Regions from separate parts of the Sedimentibacter sp. genome, predicted to be linked through region 1. Evidence: riboswitches for the same ligand, from Rfam matches in the RefSeq annotation. Region 1 holds a riboswitch; each other region holds the start of a gene.
The links. Region 1 has a riboswitch for molybdenum cofactor ahead of AAGU76_RS05595 (S-layer homology domain-containing protein). Riboswitches for the same ligand answer to the same signal wherever they lie in the genome.
Positions count from the first base shown of each region.

Region 2: another riboswitch for molybdenum cofactor. It lies ahead of AAGU76_RS00520 (substrate-binding domain-containing protein); the one in region 1 lies ahead of AAGU76_RS05595 (S-layer homology domain-containing protein).
Region 3: another riboswitch for molybdenum cofactor. It lies ahead of AAGU76_RS02415 (S-layer homology domain-containing protein); the one in region 1 lies ahead of AAGU76_RS05595 (S-layer homology domain-containing protein).

Region 1 is NZ_JBCFAS010000001.1:1,177,983-1,184,521, reverse strand. Features, by position in the region: gene AAGU76_RS05610 (ABC transporter ATP-binding protein) at 1-629, opposite strand, end outside; gene AAGU76_RS05605 (iron ABC transporter permease) at 629-1,636, opposite strand; gene AAGU76_RS05600 (Ig-like domain-containing protein) at 1,626-2,462, opposite strand; gene AAGU76_RS05595 (S-layer homology domain-containing protein) at 2,628-3,641, opposite strand; molybdenum cofactor riboswitch at 3,746-3,862, opposite strand; gene AAGU76_RS05590 (FAD-dependent oxidoreductase) at 4,017-6,539, shown strand, end outside.
Region 2 is NZ_JBCFAS010000001.1:106,671-113,209, reverse strand. Features, by position in the region: gene AAGU76_RS00525 (ABC transporter permease) at 1-661, opposite strand, end outside; gene AAGU76_RS00520 (substrate-binding domain-containing protein) at 671-1,555, opposite strand; molybdenum cofactor riboswitch at 1,610-1,726, opposite strand; gene megL (methionine gamma-lyase) at 1,827-3,026, opposite strand; gene AAGU76_RS00510 (sigma 54-interacting transcriptional regulator) at 3,048-4,589, opposite strand; gene AAGU76_RS00505 (ATP-binding protein) at 4,818-6,188, opposite strand; gene AAGU76_RS00500 (response regulator transcription factor) at 6,175-6,539, opposite strand, start outside.
Region 3 is NZ_JBCFAS010000001.1:517,465-524,003, forward strand. Features, by position in the region: gene AAGU76_RS02410 (S-layer homology domain-containing protein) at 1-1,865, opposite strand, end outside; gene AAGU76_RS02415 (S-layer homology domain-containing protein) at 1,920-3,068, opposite strand; molybdenum cofactor riboswitch at 3,123-3,238, opposite strand; gene ortB (2-amino-4-oxopentanoate thiolase subunit OrtB) at 3,349-4,749, opposite strand; gene ortA (2-amino-4-oxopentanoate thiolase subunit OrtA) at 4,742-5,047, opposite strand; gene AAGU76_RS02430 (Na+/H+ antiporter NhaC family protein) at 5,109-6,539, opposite strand, start outside.

The DNA of each region.
Region 1 (6,539 bases):
GTTTCAAAATAGCAGGCATGGTTGGGAAAGTGAGTTGCCATCAGCACGGATATGCGTTGATTCTTTACAAGACCTGCTATTGTTTCAAGCACCAGCAGCTCATTTTTAAAGTCCAGGTGAGAGGTGGGCTCATCCATCACTATCAGTTCTGGCTGCTGAGCAAGGGCTCTTGCAATCATCACCAGCTGGCACTGGCCGCCGCTTATTTTAGTGTAAGGAACATCTGCCAGGTCTGAGATTCCAACTTTTTCAAGCGCTTCCATGGCAATATGCCTGTCGATTTCTGCAGGTGCTGAGAAAAGAGAGGTTTTGTGTGCCCTGCCCATAACCACTATATCCCTGACCATGTAAGGAAAAGACTTTTCATGATTCTGAGGCACATAGGCTATCTTTTCTGCAAGATTGGCTGGTTTTATGCTGCGGATGTCTTTGTTTCCCACAAGTATGCTTCCAGTATCCGGTTTTAAAATGCCAAGAACGCAGTCAAGAAGCGTAGTCTTGCCGCAGCCGTTGGGTCCTAGAACGCAAAACACCTCTCCTGGCCTTATGCTGAAGCTGATGCCGTGAAAAACATTCTTGTCTTTGTAGCTGAAGGAAGTGTTTATTACCTGTACCGTGAAATTGTCCATCACCATGATCCTCCCTTTGTTTTTTTAAGCAGATAAATGAAAAACGGGCCTCCAACCAGCGAAGTAAGTATGCCTATGGGTATCTCGCCGGCAGTCAGTGTTCTTGATATGTTGTCAATGGCTATGAGAAACGACGCGCCCAATGCACAGCTCACAGGTATGAGCCTGTTGTTGTCATTTCCTACGATCATGCGCCCTACATGGGGAATGATGAGCCCGACCCATCCGATGTTTCCGCTTACGCATACGGCTCCTGCAGTTGACAATGTGGCGAACACAATTGCAGCCAGTTTGTTCATGTTTGAGCTGATGCCCAGAGTATGAGCTTCCCGGTCACCCATTGAAAGCACGTTTATTCTCCATCGCATCATGATTAAGCCGGTCAGGCCAATGATCATCGGAGGAGCTCCGATGAGAATATCCTGGGCATTAGCAGAAGCAAAGCTTCCCATAAGCCAGAACGTTATGGCAGGAAGCTGATTGTAGGGATCTGCCATGTACTTCACCAGGGAAATCAGGGAAGAAAATATTGATGATACAACGGTACCGCCCAGCACAAGCATTATTGTGGGAGTAGTGTTGTAGATTTTTCCTATTGTATAGCTTAAGGTTACGGCAATTCCGCCGAAAACCAGCGCAAATAGGTACACTAAAAAAGAGGAGCGAGAGAACAATAGTATAGCCAGGGCAGCACCGAATCCCGAGCCGGAGCTTACCCCAAGCATCCCTGAATTTACAAGGGGATTGTGAAACAGTCCCTGAAATGCAGCTCCGCTGACAGCCAGGGAAGCTCCGGCCAGTGCTGATAAAAGTGCCCTGGGCATTCTTATATCCCAGATTATTGTTGCGTAGGTGTCGTTGACCAGTTCGTTTTTTAATAAAGGATACAGCAGAATTGACGGGATGTCCTTTAAGGGGACCGGATATCTTCCGTTGAACAAGGTCACAAGCACCAGCACAAATGGCGTTAAGAAAATAATTGTATTGATAAGCCGTCTATTTTTCATTTTTGTTCTTCTTTTTTTGAATTATCACGAGCGCAGCAGCCGCCACAACCAGTGCTGCAGCCATTGCTCCTGATTTCATGCTGTTTTTGCTGCCTGGTTCTTCTGCTGATACAGTCACAGATGGAGCATCTGAAGCTTTAGAAGTATCAGAGGGTTCAGACTCGGATGTGGCTGATTGGTTGGCGTATGCTTCCTTTGTCTGATTTTCATCCTCACTGTTTTCTGGTACAGGCAAAGCTTCTGCCGGCGGGTTTTCCGTTACTGAAGAGGAACCGGCAGGTTCTGCTTCAGTATTTTTTTCTCCTGCCGAAACCTGAGGATTTTCTGAGACTGTCTGCATTTCTTGAACATTATTGCTTTCAGCCACATTGCTTTCGTGTGTTCCCTGAGTGGTGAAAGAAACGTATGATGGCTCGCCTAGAGTACTACCGTTTTTGGCAAGCATGTCAGCCGATATTTCCACGGTGTAGGTTGTATTTTCTTTTAAGTCTGATAGGGGATCAATGTAGATTTCCCGCTTCTTATCCGGCTCAACCTGGTCATCAGGGAAAATCAGATTTGCTTCTACAATCTGATTGTTGCTATCCTTTAGAAAAATGCAGTTAAGATTGTTATCCTTTACGGAAAAATTGACCACATTCTTATTGAACAGCAAGGTGATTGTCACATCTGCCGGAACATCTTTGGAAGAGTCGGCAGGATTGGAACCAACCAGCTGAAAATCCACGCTTTTTCCGTCAACCGAATCTGATTCGCTGGCATACAGAGGGTATGAGCTTGCAGCAATTAATACTGCAAGAATCAATGACAACATTTTTATTTTCATAATCTCTCCGATATTTTATTTGTATTAAAAAAAACATATTTGAACCTGAGGGAAGACTTGGCTGCAAGGAGACGCGACTTCCAGACAGCCAGTCTGATTAATAATCATCCGGGGAGGGATATCATTGTACCGCTCAGTATAACAAAATATGTTTTGTTACCTAAATTATTTAACTGTGAAGCTGATCGTTTTGCCTTCGCCTAAAGTATTACCGTTGTTGGCTTTCAAACCTGCTCCTATGACTATGTTTACCGTTTTTCCGGATTTAAGCTGTGTCAATGGTTTAATGAAAATATTTGACTTTTCATCATCTGAATTTTCAATGCGGAAAATCTCACTTTCTATTACCTGTCCTTTGTTGTCCTGAAGTTTAACCTGAGTTTTGTTGTTGTCCCAGTACTCTCTTACTATTCCGCGATCAAAAACCAGCTTTATTATTATTTCGCTGTCCGGATTTCCATCTTCCAGCTTACCGAGCTCAACTGATTGATTGTTTTCGATTTCTACAAAGTATGCACCCAAAAGGTTAAGAGCAGCAACTCCGTTTCCTTTTTCTTCTGAAACCTGTTCAGCATCCTGCGGTAAAACTTCGTTTGGTTTTATGCTTAAAAGCAATGTCACTGCATCTGCGCCTGTAATTTTTTCAAAAGGTTTAATCTTATTTTTTCCTTCGAGGAGCCCTTTCTGCACATAGGCTTCCACTGCACCCTGTGCCCATGACGGTACATCGGATGCATCCTTGAAGTTAAGCATTTTTTCAGGTTTGTTTGACGTACCTGCATTCAGCAGCCTTATCGCCATTATGTATGCTTCAAGATTTGTTACATATCCTTCGGGGTCGAATGTGCCGTCACCTTTTCCAACAACGTACCCTGCACAAAAGGCCTTCTTAACTTCCTTATAATATGCTGAGTCAGTCTGGACATCTGAAAAGCTTATGTCCTTCTGTTCCTTGAAATCATACAAGGAATTAATCAAAGCTGTGAACTCTGCTCTGTTAAGGAACTTGTCCGGTTGAAAAGCTTCGCCCTGGTGGATTCGCCCCCAACCTGCTTCAAACCATTGCTCTTCGGTTTCGCCTGCTGCACTGCTCTGCGCGAATGCAACGGAAGGTAGCACCATAAGAAGAGTAAGGATTATTATTGTTGATAAACTGATTAGAGATAGATATTTCTTCATAACTTCCTCCTTGTTGTCTTTTGTAAAGGATAACATTCCTATCACATAAAAAAAACATCTTTCCGTGGAAAGATGCAGCATGCGTAAAATTGTGTACGCCAAGTAAGCCTGCAATTAATTTTACTTTCCAACGGGAGGCACAACCGTTTCCAATTATACCCTGACGAACTGCATCCATTGCCGAGGCTTTAGGTATCACAGTTTCGCAAAACTAATAAAGACGATATTTAATTAACACAATGATAGCATTTATTTCTTGAATTGTAAATAGTTTATTTTATAACAACATAAATTTTATGGCGCAAATCAATATTTGGTTTATTATCAGCCTTTCAAGGTATATATATATATAAAGGGCAAAAAGAAGGTGCTGTCATGAAAAAATTTCCTGTTGCCGCAGCAGCTATATTGGCGGTTGTTGCTGCTATTATTTTTATTTTGATAAATAAGGACTACATAATAAAGATTGCCGGCGAAAAATCGGGAGAAGAATCAGAAGCTGAGCTTGAACCAGGTGAAACATTGCCTGAAGACGAAACAAAAAACGCCAGAGACTATTTTACTGTTTTAAGTGATGTGAAATACACATATACTGAATCCGGATCAGGGCTTATCAGTGAAGTTTCTGTGGATTATTCATCTGATGATGCCATGCAGCTGAGGATTGTCTGTGACGGTTCAGTAAAGACTGCCGTTCTTGCGGTCAGGGAAGGTGAAGTATTTCTGACCCATCCCCAGAAGGAAGAATACTTCAGACAGAATATTATGAATAGTTGGAATGAGGGAGACATCATTTTAAAAGAGCCTATTGAGGAAGGAACACAGTGGCCGGTAAAGGGAGGGACAAGAAAGATCACTTCGCTTTCAGCATCTGTAAAGACACCTGAAGGCATGTTTGATGCGGTCCAGGTCACAACATTTCTGGATGGCAGGACGGTTACAGACTACTACAGCAGGGGTCTGGGTCTTGTTAAATCTGAAATAAGGGAGGAAGCTTCCAAAGACGAAGCACCCATCCTTGATCAGGAATATTCATCGGATAACCTGAACAGCAGCACAGCATTCGTACTTAACAGCATACAAAAAAATTACGTGTTGACTGAAGAGATAAATTATTACTTCCCTGACTTCAAAAAAATGAAGGTAAGAAGCTCTGCCAAAAAAACTAAGTTTCACACCAACGACATTACGGAGCAGGTCCTCACACATGATTACAGGAACGTTGTTTACGGTGACAGGCCGGTTTTATCAAATAACAGCAGCATAAACAAAGTTGATGTGGATCTTGACAACACACTGCATGTGGATTTAAGCAGCGGATTTGTTGATGATATGGACGTGGAAGCTATTTACGAAGGCATGATTCTCCAGAGCATTGCAAACACTATGGGAAGGTTTTTCAATGCCGAGCAGGTCAGGTTCACTGTTGAAAGCGAGGATTACAGGTCCCAAAACATCAGGATGCATCAAAGGCCCATGAAAGTCAGCTACCTGGATTTTCCACTGTACTTTGATGTTGTTGTGTACGGTGCCACGGCCGCTGGAGTGATGGCTGCAGTTTCTGCAGCACGGGAAGGAATGGATGTTGCGTTGATTGAATCAGCAGAACATGTGGGCGGGATGGTCACAGGCGGCTTGAGCTACACTGACCACGGCAATATCAATGTTATAGGAGGAATTACAAGGGAATTTTTCGAAGATGTGGGGAAAAAGTACGGCAGGAAAGTTATGTGGTACTACGAACCTCATGTGGCGGAGGAAGTTTTAAACGAAATGATTGAACGTGAGAGTATCCGCCTTTTCACGGGAAGCGCCCTCAGAGATCATAGGGGCGTGGACAAGGACGGCAGCACAATAATAAGCATGGAGACTGAAAAAGGCGATGTATTTTTTGCTCAGTATTTCATAGACAGCACCTATGAAGGAGACATGATGGCAGCATCGGGTGTGTCCTATGCCGTGGGAAGGGAAGACAATGACGACTTCGGAGAAAGTTTTGCCGGTGTTCTTCCTCCCCTGGGCAGGAACAACTTTTATTACAACCTGAAGGCTGAAGACGCAGAGGGTAAGCTGTATGGCGAAGTGTCCCTTAAGCTTCCCGGGCCGGCAGGGCAGGGTGATGACATGGTGCAGGCCTACAATTATCGCCTTATTCTCACAAACAATCCCAACAACCAGATACCATTCACAAAACCAGGGGATTATGACAGGGAAAGGTACCTTCTGTTAAGCTCATGGCTGGATATGCTTAAAAAAAGCGAGGGCAGGTCCATTAGATTTTCGGACGTGGCATATTTCGGGCCTCTTCCGGAAGGCAAGTACGATATTAACAATTCCGGGCCGTTTTCCACAGATTACATAGGGGGAAGCTTAAATTACCCTGAAGCAGGCTATGAACAAAGAGAAGAGATTAAAAATGAGCACAAAAATTACATACAGGGACTTTTATACTTCATTGGCAATGATGAGGCAGTTCCTACCGAGCTTCGTGAAGATGTGAAGAAGTGGGGATACGCGGCAGATGAGTTTACTGACAACGGATGCTGGCCGTACCAGCTTTACATCAGGGAAGCCAGGCGGATGAAGGGTGATTTTGTAATGACAGAACATGACGTTCGCAGGGACAAAATCAAGGATGACGTCATAGCCATGGGATCATACAACATAGATTCACACAACGTCCAGAGGTATATGACGCTGGACGGTTTCGTGCTTAACGAAGGAGAAATTCAGATACCCGTAACGCCGTACCAGATACCTTACAGGGTTATGCTGCCAAAAAGAAGTCAGGCGGATAACCTTCTGGTAACCGTGTGCGTATCTGCCACACACATAGCATATTCATCCCTGAGGATGGAACCCCAGTACATGATGATGGGTGAAGCTGCTGGGATTGCA
Region 2 (6,539 bases), 1.1 Mb from region 1:
TCCTCTGAACCCTGTACATCACCGTATTCACCAGAAATGATATGAACAGGAGCACAAAGCCTATAGCCACAGCTTCCTCGAAATTTCCCTTCCCCGTCTCAAGGGCGATGTATGTTGTCATGACTCTGGTTTTATTCTTGATGTTGCCTCCCACCATCATTACTGCTCCAACCTCGGAAATTGCCCGGCCGAAACCTGCCGTAATAACAGAAAGGAGCTGCATCCTGCACTCGCTTACAATAGTAACTAAAGTGCTCATTTTGTCTGCACCGAGTGATATGCATGTCAGCTCAATATTCTTTGCAATTTCTGAAATTGATGAAACTGTTAGTCCGAAAATAATGGGAAAGACCAGAAGAGTCTGCGAAATTATCATTGCCTCAGGGGAAAACAAAAGGCCGAAGCTTCCCAAAGGCCCCTTTCTGGAAAGCAGCATGTAAACTAAAAGGCCTATAAGTACCGGAGGCAGGCTCATGAGGGTGTTAGCCACCCTCATGATTGATTTTTTCAATTTGAATTCATTCAAAGCAACAACAATACCCGCAAAAAGTCCTAACACTGATGCTATTAAGGTCGAAGTGAGGGATACCTTTAAGGATAGCCCCACAACCGGCAGTATATCATTGTATGTAGTTAAAAATTCTTTGATAAATTCAAACATCAGCTCACCTTATTTCGCGTTCGGCACAAACAATGATTCTCCGAATTCTTCCTTGCCAAATCCGGCAATGAGTTCCTGTCCCTCGTCAGACAGAAGGAAATCCATGAATTCCTGAACCTCCTGTTCCTTTACAGGATACTTGTCCGGGTTCACCATCATCACCCCGTATTGATTGTACATCTTGTCGTTCTTTTCTGTCACTATGACCAGGTCAAGCTCATCCTTCATTGAAAGATATGTTGCCCTGTCTGTCAAAGTGTAACCCTGCTTTTCAGCAGCCATCTGCAGCACTGCACCCATGCCTGTTCCTGCCGAAACATACCATTCCCCTTCAGGAATGATGTTAAGTTCTTTCCAGTAGGATTTTTCCTTTGTGTGCGTTCCCGAATCATCCCCTCTGGAAATGAATGTTGCCTTATTTTGTTCAATAAGTTCAAAGGCTTTTATAGGATCGTTGGGAGCATTTGTCAACAGCCCTGCAGGATCTGATTCTGGTCCAACAATGATAAAATCATTGTACATAACATCAAATCTTTCCTTGGCGTATCCTTCGGCAACAAAAGCTTCTTCCTGGGCTTTTGCATGAACGAGAACTCCATCTGCATCTCCGTTTTTTGCAAGCTCCAGCGCAGCTCCAGTACCCTTGGCAACAACTTCAACAGTTATGCCTGTCTTTTCCCTGAAGATAGGAAGAAGGTAATCAAGAAGTCCTGAATCCTGTGTACTTGTTGTTGTTGCAAGAACAAAGCTTCGTTCCTCTGCAGGCTGTGCAGGTGTTTGTTCTGCCGGTTTTTCCTGAGCAGGCTGTTCAGCTTTAGGCTGCTCTGTTTTAGCGCATGCTGCCATTGAAAATATCATTGTCAATGAAAGCAAGAGGGCTAAAATGTTTTTCATCTTAGTTTTTTTCAAAATAAAAAAACCCCTTTCATATAATAGTATACGAAAAGAGAAATGCTGTAGATTTCTCCTTTCCAATGGGAGGCTTGTCTGTTTCCAAACAAACCCTTTCGGTTTGCGGCTCATAGCCTGGGCTTTAGACCCGCAAACTCGGAGATGTTACTTATACTATTTTATTAGGAAACCTAACAATTGTCAATGAATAATAAAAAAAACGGCCCGGAATGCTCCGGCCGTTTCGGATAACAATAAGTTTATTCGAATGAATTTACAGGATTTTGTCCAGTGCCTGCTTTAGATCTGCAATTATGTCATCGGCATCCTCAAGACCTACCGACAATCTAACCAGTCCTTCAGAAATACCCGATGCTGCCCTTTCCTCAGGCGTATACGGTGAATGAGTCATGGAAGCCGGATGTTGTATCAGTGTTTCGGTGTCGCCCAGGCTTACAGCCAGTGAGCAAAGTTCCACGGAATTCATGAGTATTCTTCCCGCATCAAGTCCGCCTTTAACTTCAAACGCAATCATAGCTCCCGGAAGGCTCATTTGCTTTTTGGCCAGCTCATGCTGGGGGAAGCTCTTAAGTCCCGGATATGCTATGGTCTTTACAGCCGGATGGCTTTCAAGAAATTCAGCAACCTTCTGAGCGTTTTGACAGTGCTTTTCCATTCTCACTTCCAGCGTCTTCATTCCCCTGTTGATCAGGTACGAATCAAAAGGACTTATTACCGAACCTGTCATGTCCTTTATGCCCACAAGCCTTATCTGGTCGATTAATTGCTTCCTGCCTGCGGCAAAGCCGGCAATAACATCCCCATGTCCGTTCAGATACTTGGTTGCAGAGTGAACCACAACGTCGGCTCCCATATCAAGCGGCCTTTGGATGTAAGGGGTGCAGTATGTGTTGTCAACAACGACGGTGCAGTCCTTATTGGTATGTGCGATTTTTGAAATTTCCTCGATGTCTGAAATAAGCATGTTAGGATTTGCAGGGCTTTCAAGATACACCACCCTTGTATTGTCCTTCATCGCCATTCTTACATTTTCCGGGTCAGATGTGTCCACAAATGTAACGTCAACTCCAAAGCGTGATAACCCATGATTCATGAATGCAAATGTGCAGCCGTAAAGTGTCTTGGCAGCCACTATGTGGTCTCCTGCCTTAACTATTGCCCAGATAACTGATGTTATGGCTCCCATGCCTGAACCCATGGCTACTGCAGCCTGGGCGTTTTCAAGGCTTGCAAGCTTATCTTCAACCTGGGAGCTTGTTGGATTTCCAAGCCTCGTGTAAATGTACCCGTCCTCTTCAAGCGCAAATCTCCTTCCGCCCTGCTCGGCGGAATCAAATATGAAGGTTGATGTCTGGTAAATAGGAGTTGCCAACGCTCCGTACTCATTTTTCCTGTAGCCCGCATGAACAGCTCTGGTTGAAAATTTCATCCTGCTGAGTTTTTCTGTATCCATTTGAACCTCCTTAAATAATCATTAATTTTCCTTGCGGATGTTGTATTTCTTCATTCTGTTAATAAGCATGGTGTGGGTTACCTCAAGGCTTCTTGCGGCTTCCCGTATGCTTTTGTTCATTTTAAGACTCTCGGTTATTTTTTTCTTCTCAAGGTTTTCAAGACACTCCTTAAGGGACGTGCTCCCAAGGGATTCCTCCGGAACAATGTCGTAGTTAAGCATAATGTCCCTGGCTGTAATTTCTTTTTCTGTAGAAAGAGCTACCGCCCTTTCAAGAACATTCTGAAATTCCCTGACGTTTCCCGGCCAGTTGTAGTTGAGAAGTTTTCTCATGGCATTTTGTTTTATTCCGTCTATTTCCTTGTGATATCTTTTTGAATGAATGCGGGCGAAATGTTCAAACAGTATTGGAAGATCCTCTTTTCTTTCCCTCAGCGGCGGAATGTTTATGTTGAAGATGTTTATCCTGAACAAAAGATCCAGCCTGAACTCCTTGTTTCTGACCATTTCGTCGATGTTTTGGTTTGTGGCTGAAATAAGTCTAACATCGAAATTAACTTCGCTGGCGCCCCCAACTCTTCTGACCTTTTTTTCCTGCAAAACCCTCAGAAGCTTAGCCTGAAGGTGCGGCGCCATTTCGCCTATCTCATCAAGAAAAACCGTTCCGCCTCCGGCAATTTCAAAAATCCCGGCCTTGCCTTCCTTTCTGCCTCCGGTGAATGTTCCTCCCTCATAACCGAAAAGCTCGCTTTCGAGAAGCTGGTCCGGTATGGCCGCACAGTTTATGGCAATGAAAGGCTTGTTCTTTCTCCTGCTGTGATTGTGAATGGCTCTGGCGAAAAGTTCCTTGCCTGTTCCGCTTTCTCCGGTGATGAGGACCGGCGAATCAGACTTGGAATAAAGCTTGCCCTGCTTGATGGCATCAAGCATTTTATTGCTTTCAGCCACAATGTCCTCGAATGTTATGGGATTGTCGTAACGGTTGAAGACACTTGTGCCGTCCATTTCATAAAACGACAGAAGGTAGCTGCTTAAAACGTTTTCTTCACTTGTGATGGGCTGCAGATTAACCTGGTACAGCTGGCTGCCTATTTCCATGGTGTCTTTTGTCATGATACTGTTGTTTCTGCTCATGTTAAGAAACGATACAAGCTTGTCGTAATTCATGTATTTTCTGATGTTGATTCCGGTGATATCCCTGCCGGATGTCATGAAAATCTTGTCAGCCGCATAGTCGTTCACATACTTTATGTCTCCGCTTCTGCTTAACAGTGTTACACCGTGAGGAATGACATCAAGAACCTTCCTCATTTCGGTATCTTTTTCCTCAAAGGGGAACAGCTCTATCTCCTCGAGACTTGACCAGCCGTCTAGTTCCTTCAGCTCCATTTTTATGTTTTCCCAAACACCTTCTTCCATGGGCATGAGCTTTATGTATGCGACGTAGGCATACACTTCCATCCATATGAGTCCCACGTCATGATTGTGAAGTACGCTCAGGGCCTCATAGGTAAGGTGAGGTCTGTCTTCAGATGCCGTAAGTTTTATTTTCTTAGCTTCCATAGTTTCCTCCATTATAATATGCATATATTGTGCCAACTGAAATTTGTTATAATCGTTGAAAAATGAACCAGTAAAAAAAAAACCGCTGAAAAAATGGAACAATATCATTCCATAATTCAACGGGTTTGTAATATTAATGCTCGCAATGGTTCAATATCGTACCTTATGGTATAATTTTAAACCATTATTTGATGCTTGCCAACAAATTATTTTTCATCTTTTATATTTTTATTCAGAAACTTCGTCAAACACTGCTGTAAATATGGCCCCTCCACCTTCCGGGCTGCTTACATCTATAGATGCTGAATGAAGGTCCAGTATGTTTTTGACTATGGTAAGACCGATGCCGCTGCCTTCTGTCTCGTGCCTGCTTTTATCTCCCCGGTAAAGCCTCTCAAATATGTACGGCAGATCTTCCCGTGCAATGCCCATGCCATTGTCTTTAACTTCCACCCATATTTTTCCGTCAGAATTTTTCAAGTGAACAGAAACTTCTCCGCCCTTTGGAGTGAACTTCATGGCATTGTGAATGAGATTGAAAAAAACCTGCTTCAGCTTGTCTTCATCTCCGAGAACTTTGAAACTTCTGCCCTCCATTGAAAAGTTCAGTGAAATGCTCCTCTTTTCGGCTTCCATGGCAAATTCATTATGAAGCTTTTCAATGATCTCATCAAGGCTTATGGGCTGGAAATTAAGACTCATGCTTTCAGTTTCAAACTTCTTCAACACATCAAGACTGTTAAGAAGCTTTCCGAACCTTATGATTTCATCGTTGAGCCTGATGAGCCTCTCCTCGGTTACCGGAAAAACCCCATCAATCATGGCCTCAAGGTTGTTCTGCAGCACATTGAGGGGAGTCCTGATTTCGTGGGATATGTCAGAAACAAGACGTTTTCTTAGCATATCCTGCTTGTTTAGTTTTTCAGCCAGTATGTTGACGCTTTGCCTCAAATCCTCAATTTCCTTTACATTGCTTGTCTCCTTGGTCTTGGTACCAAATTCTCCCTTTGAAAGCCTCACCGACATGTTTGCCACTTCCTTGATAGGTGCGGATATCTGCTTCGAAAAATACAGGCTTGCTGCCACTATTATCAAAAGAGTCACCACACCGCTGAGAGCAATGCTTTCATTTATGGATGACTTGAACTGTATGTCTTCCTCTGTCATGAGAAGGGGAGAATACTGCCCCACCTCCACGTATCCGATAACCTCCTGCCCATGATGGAGTTCAAACCTCTTGACGGAATATACTCCCTGCTCCTCTACTTTCATGTTTCCCAGGTTCAGCTTGTTTCTTATGTCGCTGGGATTCATTCCCCATATGGGTCTGTTGTCCTTGTCGTAAAGAGTAAGATTGTAGTTGCTCATGTATGCTTCGTGCATAAGCTCGATTCCTGAATCTTCGCTCCACTTTCCCTGGCTCGAGTACACTTCCTCCAGATATGTGGTTATGGATTCATATCGTTTGTTCTGAACATCCTCCATGTAGTGCTCGAATATATCATTTACCGTCAAATTTACGAACAGCATTACAAGAAGTATGGCGGCCAGGGAACATACAGTCAGAAGGACTGCAATCTTATTTCTAATTGAATGCATGAAGCTCACCGCCAAATTTATATCCTGCCTTGGTGACAGTAACAATATACTTTGGATTTCTTGTATCTTCTTCTATTTTCTTTCTTATGTTTTTTATATGCACATCAACAGTCCTGTCATAACCATCAAAGTCATATCCGAAAATCTTGTCTATAAGCTGTTCCCTGGACATGACCTTGCCCTTGTTTGCAGCCAGTGTGTACAGTATGTCGAATTCGTTTGGAGTCATGGGTACCTCTGTGCCTTTGACATTCACCGAGCGTTTTTCGTAATTGATTGACAAATTGCCGTCGTCATAGATGTATTCCGATTTGCCCTCTTCCTTTTCAAGCCTCCTGAACAGTGAATTCA
Region 3 (6,539 bases), 660 kb from region 1:
GTTACCCTTAGAACAGGCGTATCAAGGTATTGGTCATATATTTCACGCTTGTGGTTCCACGCACCTTCCGTTACCTTAAGCCCTGTTGACTGGCCGTCTCCCGTATTCAAGGAAGTACCAAGAAGGCTTGTTCCTTCTCCAATTATGATTTCTTTGGCAAATTGTACCTGATTGGATCCGTTTGTATCGTTGTAGTTTGTCTTACCGAATATAATTCTGACAGGCCCTCCGTCATTTCCAAGACCTGAGTTGTATCCTTGATCAGACGGTCTTGTAACGTACGGATAACCGTTGAAGCCGTAGGCCGCCAAAACCGGCATTCCTGTATATATGGGATTCACATATTCGCCGGGGAATGTTCCGTCACCGTTGTCCAATGCGCTTTTCTCATAATAGCCGTATCTCGAATTGTCCTTTATGTCCTTGATGGTCATGGGAGCAAAGTTGTAGTTGTCTGCTGCTATGAAACGAACGCTTGTGTTTTCGTCTATGTGAGGATCCATTCCTGCCTTAAGCAGCAAATCCCACAGCGGAACTCCCTTGTAGGTGTTGTAGTACCAGAAGTATTCACTGTTTGAAAGGCTGTATTCCCCTGTAAACTGCAGGTCCTTCATGGATTCTAAGTCTGCCACGGTAAATTTTTCTTCCTTGCCTAATCCGTCTCCGTGAATTATCAGCTCATAATCAGTAAACTTGGATTCACTGTAGGGAGCATAGGAATGCTCGAAAATGTTTTTGGCGTCCTTTTCTTCAACATAGATGTAAGCAACGTTTGAAAATTCCTCAGCAGTTATTTTACCCTGCTTATATACAAGCTTAAAGCATCCGTTATCGTTGTTCTTCTCCTTTATGTATCCTTCCTCGGTATCAAGATAAACCAGAGGAACCTGGTTTATACCGTAAGCAACCGTGTAATTTGCTGCTTCTGAAATAGGAACAGTGAGTATTTTTTTTCTGGACTTATCCTTAAATGTAATGTTTCCGGCATTTGTCCTTGCTTTCACATAATTGTCTATAAGATATTTTACGTTGATTCCTTCGTAAGAGTTTTCAACTACTTTTCCTGACATTTTTTCATAGTAGGCACCTGTGCTCTGTCCTGCAGCATCTTCTTCAATCTGCCTCAATGAGATTGCCCTGTAGCCTTCAACGCCCGGTCCCTCTATGGTGAATGTTGCTCCCGTAATGGCATCCACATTGTATGGTTCTCCATCCTGATCAATGTGCCTATAGGGTGATGATGCAGCCACTTGTCTTTCATCTCCCACAGTTATCCTGACAATGTCCTTGCCCCATTTTGACATGTTCATGTCATCAATAGAAGTCTGTCCGAAAACAAGTTTCGGAAAATCCTTGTCCAGGTTTACTTCTGAAATTGCCTTGTCAATCCATGTAACAGGGGGAACAAAATTATCCTTGGGAAAATCAGCCAGCACAGTTGTATATCTTGCAATCATCGGTGAAATCTTTGATTTGGTATTTTCAGTAAATTCGTCGTAGCTATATGCATTTTTCAGCTCGCTGATTGTCTTTGTGAACTCAAATCCGTCTGAACAAGTAAATTTAACTTCATAATCACTGTCAGCCTTGAGATTATTCTCTCCTATGATTTCAAAAAAATCATACCCTTTGGCTTTTACAATCTTGTGAAACCCAAGGCTGTTGTTTGTGGAATAAATCTTTTCAACCAATGAATATTTCTCCCAGTCAGTTGGAGAAATCCGAACATCCTCGTAAATACCGCTTCCCGTTATAATTAGGTCCAAATCCGCAGCCATTGCAGGGACATCGAACACGAATAACTGAAAAACCATGATGGATGCTGTCAAAAACAGCGCCAGCAGCCTAGACCTTTTGCAACTCATATCTACCTCCATATTAGAACAATGAGCGATGCAATTATCGCCCATTGCCAAGAATTACTGCGCAAACAAGGTGTTGAACACAACAACAGCCGCTTCAGCCCTGTTTACAACCTTTACAGGTTCAAAGCTGTCTCCGGCAACGCCTATAAACGCACCCTGAGCTTCCAGCCATGCTACAGCATTTGCAGCCCATTCTGCCACCTCTGTCTTATCAAGATATGCTGACTTTTCCATAACAAATTTAGCAAGCTTTTCCTTGGTGACTTTTTGGGTAGCAACTGCTGCATTAGCTGCAACAACAGCCATTTCCTGCCTTGTTATAGTTTTTTCTGGCCTGAACGTTCCGTCCTCATAGCCTTTGAACAAACCGGCTTCAACAGCAGCCTGCACGTATGGAGCCGACCATCTGTCCTTGGACAGATCACTGAAGGCACCTGAATATTCCTTATTTTCAAGTCCCAAAGCCATCACTGCAATCTTGCAGAACTGTTCTCTCGTGAATTCGTTTTGGGGAGCAAACAAGCCTCCTCCTATGCCGTCTATGATTCCTCTTCCTTCCAGGTCATATATTGCTGTTTCTGCATACTTATATTCATCTGATATGTCTGTGAATGATTTTTCATTGGCTGAATCAGGAGTGTGTGCTGTGCCGCCTGTCAAAGCAGCACTACCATCATCTGAGGCTGTTGCTTCACCAACTGTTATCTTATTGACCATCTTAAATACAGTACCGAATTCGCCTGCTTCCTTAACCTTTCTGTACACCGTTATTTCTTCGTTATCTGCGATTCCGTCGTTGTCTATGGCTTCCCCGTTTACTTCGTAAGCAAGGACGTAATCCAGATCATCATTGAAAATATCTGAAAGAGATTGTGGTTCTATGGCATATCCATCGGATGCTTCAAATATAACCGTAGCATTGTCAGCTATTACGCCTGCCTTTTCCTTCAAAACGTATTCAAGGCTCACACCTTTTACCTGTGCCGTCTTTTCACCTGTCTTGCTGTTGTAAATGTATTCCTGTTCAATTTGGGCTGCTGCAGGCATCTCTTTTAAATCACCCAGTGAGAGCAAAAGCGTTGTTGAAGTTCCAGCCACTGCTATTTCAACAGCATAGCTGTCTGTGGCTGCAATCGCTGTCACCTGTGACAGCAAAAGTGCAATTGCCAGTACAAGTGAAATAAGTTTAGTTTTCTTTAACATATTATTCCTCCATTTGTTATTTTTTTATTAAAAAACAGCATCCCCCCAATGGAAATGCTGCAAAAAAATTTCTCCTTTCCATCAGGAGGCTTGACCGTTTCCAATCAAACCCTATCGGCACGGGAACCATGAATGATTTTAGGTTCAGGTGCTCGGAGCATCTATTGGATAAATTATACCATTTATTATTATTAATGTAAAGTATTGTAAATTATTTTCGTTTAAATAAATTAAAGCGGCTGTACAAACTGACAGCCGCTTTATAAACATATTTGTCCTATTATGATTTTGCTATTACATTTCTTACAAACTCAGCATTTGTGTTTGTTTCTTCCGCAAGGAATTCTATGTCAGCATCAGTTGGTGAAACATTGTAGGTTGACACTGCATTTTTTATGAGTGACTTTCTCATGTGTGTCAAGTCCGCATCTTCTGCCTTTATCAGTGATGGATGTGACGGAAGGATTATGTTCTTTCCGGGCACTTCTTCGCTGGGGTTTCCGAATTTTATTTCTATGCCGTTTGATCTTGCAAATGACAGCTGCGGCTGAATGTGCTTGCCTGCTCCCGTGTATTCTGTTTCCTGAACTACTATGATCTGATCTTCATCAAGTTCCTGTGCCAGTGAGAATGCTGCTGTAAGAGCTGTGTTTCCTGCCGGTCCTTTTTCAAGTCCTTCAAGGCTTGCCAATGCTTCTGTCATGTAGAACACATCTCCCTGATGAACTGTCAGGTATCTTTCCATGTATCTTAACGGTCTAGCTGCCGAACGGGGTACGTCCGAACGGTCCGGCCATGTTGTAAACGGCATACCGAAGCCTGTGTGCCCTGTTGTGAATGACTTTCTGTTAAACTGATTGTCTGAAGCCATGTGAAGACCTGAAAGGTTTACGCTGGCTGCCACTATGTGTGACTGCGCTCCTGCCTTTCTTAAGCCTCTTGCTGTTCCCGTAAGGTTTCCTCCCCCTGCGTTTGTGGCTACCACATAATCAGGGTCCTTGCCGTATCTTTCTCTGAACTGCATTGCTAATTCATATCCGAGGGTTTCAACTCCTGCCACCGCAAACGGTGTGTACAGTGATGCGTTGAAGTATCCTGTTTCTTCAAGGATCCTTAAAAACGTGTAGAACAGTTCAGGTCCCACCGAAAGCTGAACAACCTCTGCCCCCAATGCTTCACAGGCCCTTGCCTTTTCTATTATTTCAGGCTGTCCAACTCCTCTTGAGTCGTAGCATTCCTGAACAACGATGCATTTCAGTCCGTACATGGCTGCCTGTGATGCAACTGCTGCTCCGTAGTTTCCGCTGGTGGCAGTCACAACTCCCTTGTACCCAAGCTTCTTGGCCATGTACACTGCCGTTGAGGCCCTTCTTGCCTTGAAGCTTCCTGATGCGTTGGATGCTTCGTCTTTTATGAATATTCTTGCTCCCTTGCCTTTTGGTGCAAGTTTTCTTGCCAGGGCAGAAAGATTTCTAAGTTCTATGACAGGAGTGTTTCCCACTCCGTGCTCTGACTGGATTTTTTGAATTTCAGCAATTGTGAATCCTGCTTCTGCCATCATTCTTTCATAGTCAAAGGCAATTGAACCGCTTTCAAACTGCGCAAAATCAAGTCCTGCAGCTTTCTTCATGATTTCCGGTCTTCTGGCCATGACTGCAGCGTAGCTCATATCTTTACTCATTTTCTGCACCTCCAAATAAGATGTCTCTTACTTGTTCGCTGACCCTCAGCAGTTCCGGCACAAACTTACCGAAATCATGTTTGTAATATGGATTAGCTTCCAGCAGCGTTCCCCGTTCTTCGCGCTTTGTTCTTGTCAGAACCGTAACTTCGTCCCCTATGTTTGCATCTTCCTGCAAATATCCCTTCACCCACAGTTCCAGCGGCACCTGTTTTGTGTCATCAGGAACCTGAGGGGCTCTTTGCGTTGGTTCCAATACATTTCTGTGAATCAGAACCCATTCTCCCTTTTTTATCATTTAAAACACTTCCTCGTATAATATTTTTAACTGCCATGCAAATGCATGGCAGTCATTATCTTTATGCTTCTTTCTTTTGTTTTGATACTTTTCCCATATTGTCGTTTTGTCCGATTCCAAGCATAACTGTAGCAAACATAACCGCAAGCATTGCATAGGAATAGAATACGTAAGGCATAACCTGGGTCGCAACCAGAGGTGCGCTGCTGTCAGCTGCAAAACCTAATGTATAAATCATAGCTGGTGTCCACGGCAGTGCGTAGCACAGAGTGTTTGACTGAGCATCCAGCAGGTTTGCAACTCTGTACGGGCTTATGCCGTGTTTGTCTCCCAGCGGTTTGGCAAATGATGCACCAACTGCAAGAATTGCAGGTGCATTAAGTCCCATGAGAGCTGAAAGAATTATTACCATGGCAGAAATTGTAAGTTCTGCTCCTATTCTTGTGTTGGCAACCTTGCCTAGAGCCTTTAAAAGCTTAACGTCTCCCTGACCCTGCCTCATGACGGAAATTGAACCGAAAAGCAGCAGTGCCAGAATACAAACCTGAATCATGCTGTTCAGACCTGCATATATTACTCCTCCTACCGTACGGTCAAGACCTTGTCCTGTAACAGACAGAAGAGCAGGTTTTACCGCATCGGCAACGTCTATCTGCACCACGTCGAACAAACCGGCTGCAACGCCTGTGGCAGCTGCAAGAACTGAACCTATGGTTGTGGCAATTATTATATCACCTGTCTTCACGGCTATTACTATAGTGATAATAACCGGCACCAGCATGATGAGGGTGCTTGGATTGTAGCTGTACGCTTCTGCTGCTGTCCCTGCAGATGATGATCCCGCTCCGAATATGAGTATGCACACAATTGTGATAAGACCTGCTGCCAGTGCATATTTAAGTCTTGATCTTACAACTCCTGGAACATCCACTCCCTGTGAAGTTGCAGAACAGATTGTGGTGTCAGAAACCGGTGCCAGGTTGTCGCCGAAGGCTCCGCCTGACATAATTGCGCCTGCCATAAGAGCCGGGTTGGCTCCCAATGCCACACCGGCAGGATATAATACTCCCATGCCTGCAGCGATGGTTCCGAAACCTGTTCCTGAAGCAGTGGCAAACACTGCTGATGCTATGAATGTTACAACAACGAACATGGTGCTGCTTACTCCCATACCTGCTGCTACGCCGGCTATGCCTGAAGCAAGCCCTGAAGTTCTTAAAATTCTTGAAAATACACCTGCAAACAACCAGCATACAACGGGTATGATGGCTTCCTTGCTGGCCATGCCGTCTATAACGGCATTTGCGTAATGAGCTTTGTTTTTTGCAAAGAAAAATCCTACGATGATTGCCATGAATGCCGGTACCCATAGGGCACCGTCTGAAATTGACCCGAATGTGAAAGTGGTGGTGATAATCAATACCAGAAATACCAGAAACGGAATGAATGACATCCACTCTCCGCCGTAAAACTCGAGTTTTTTACCTTGTGA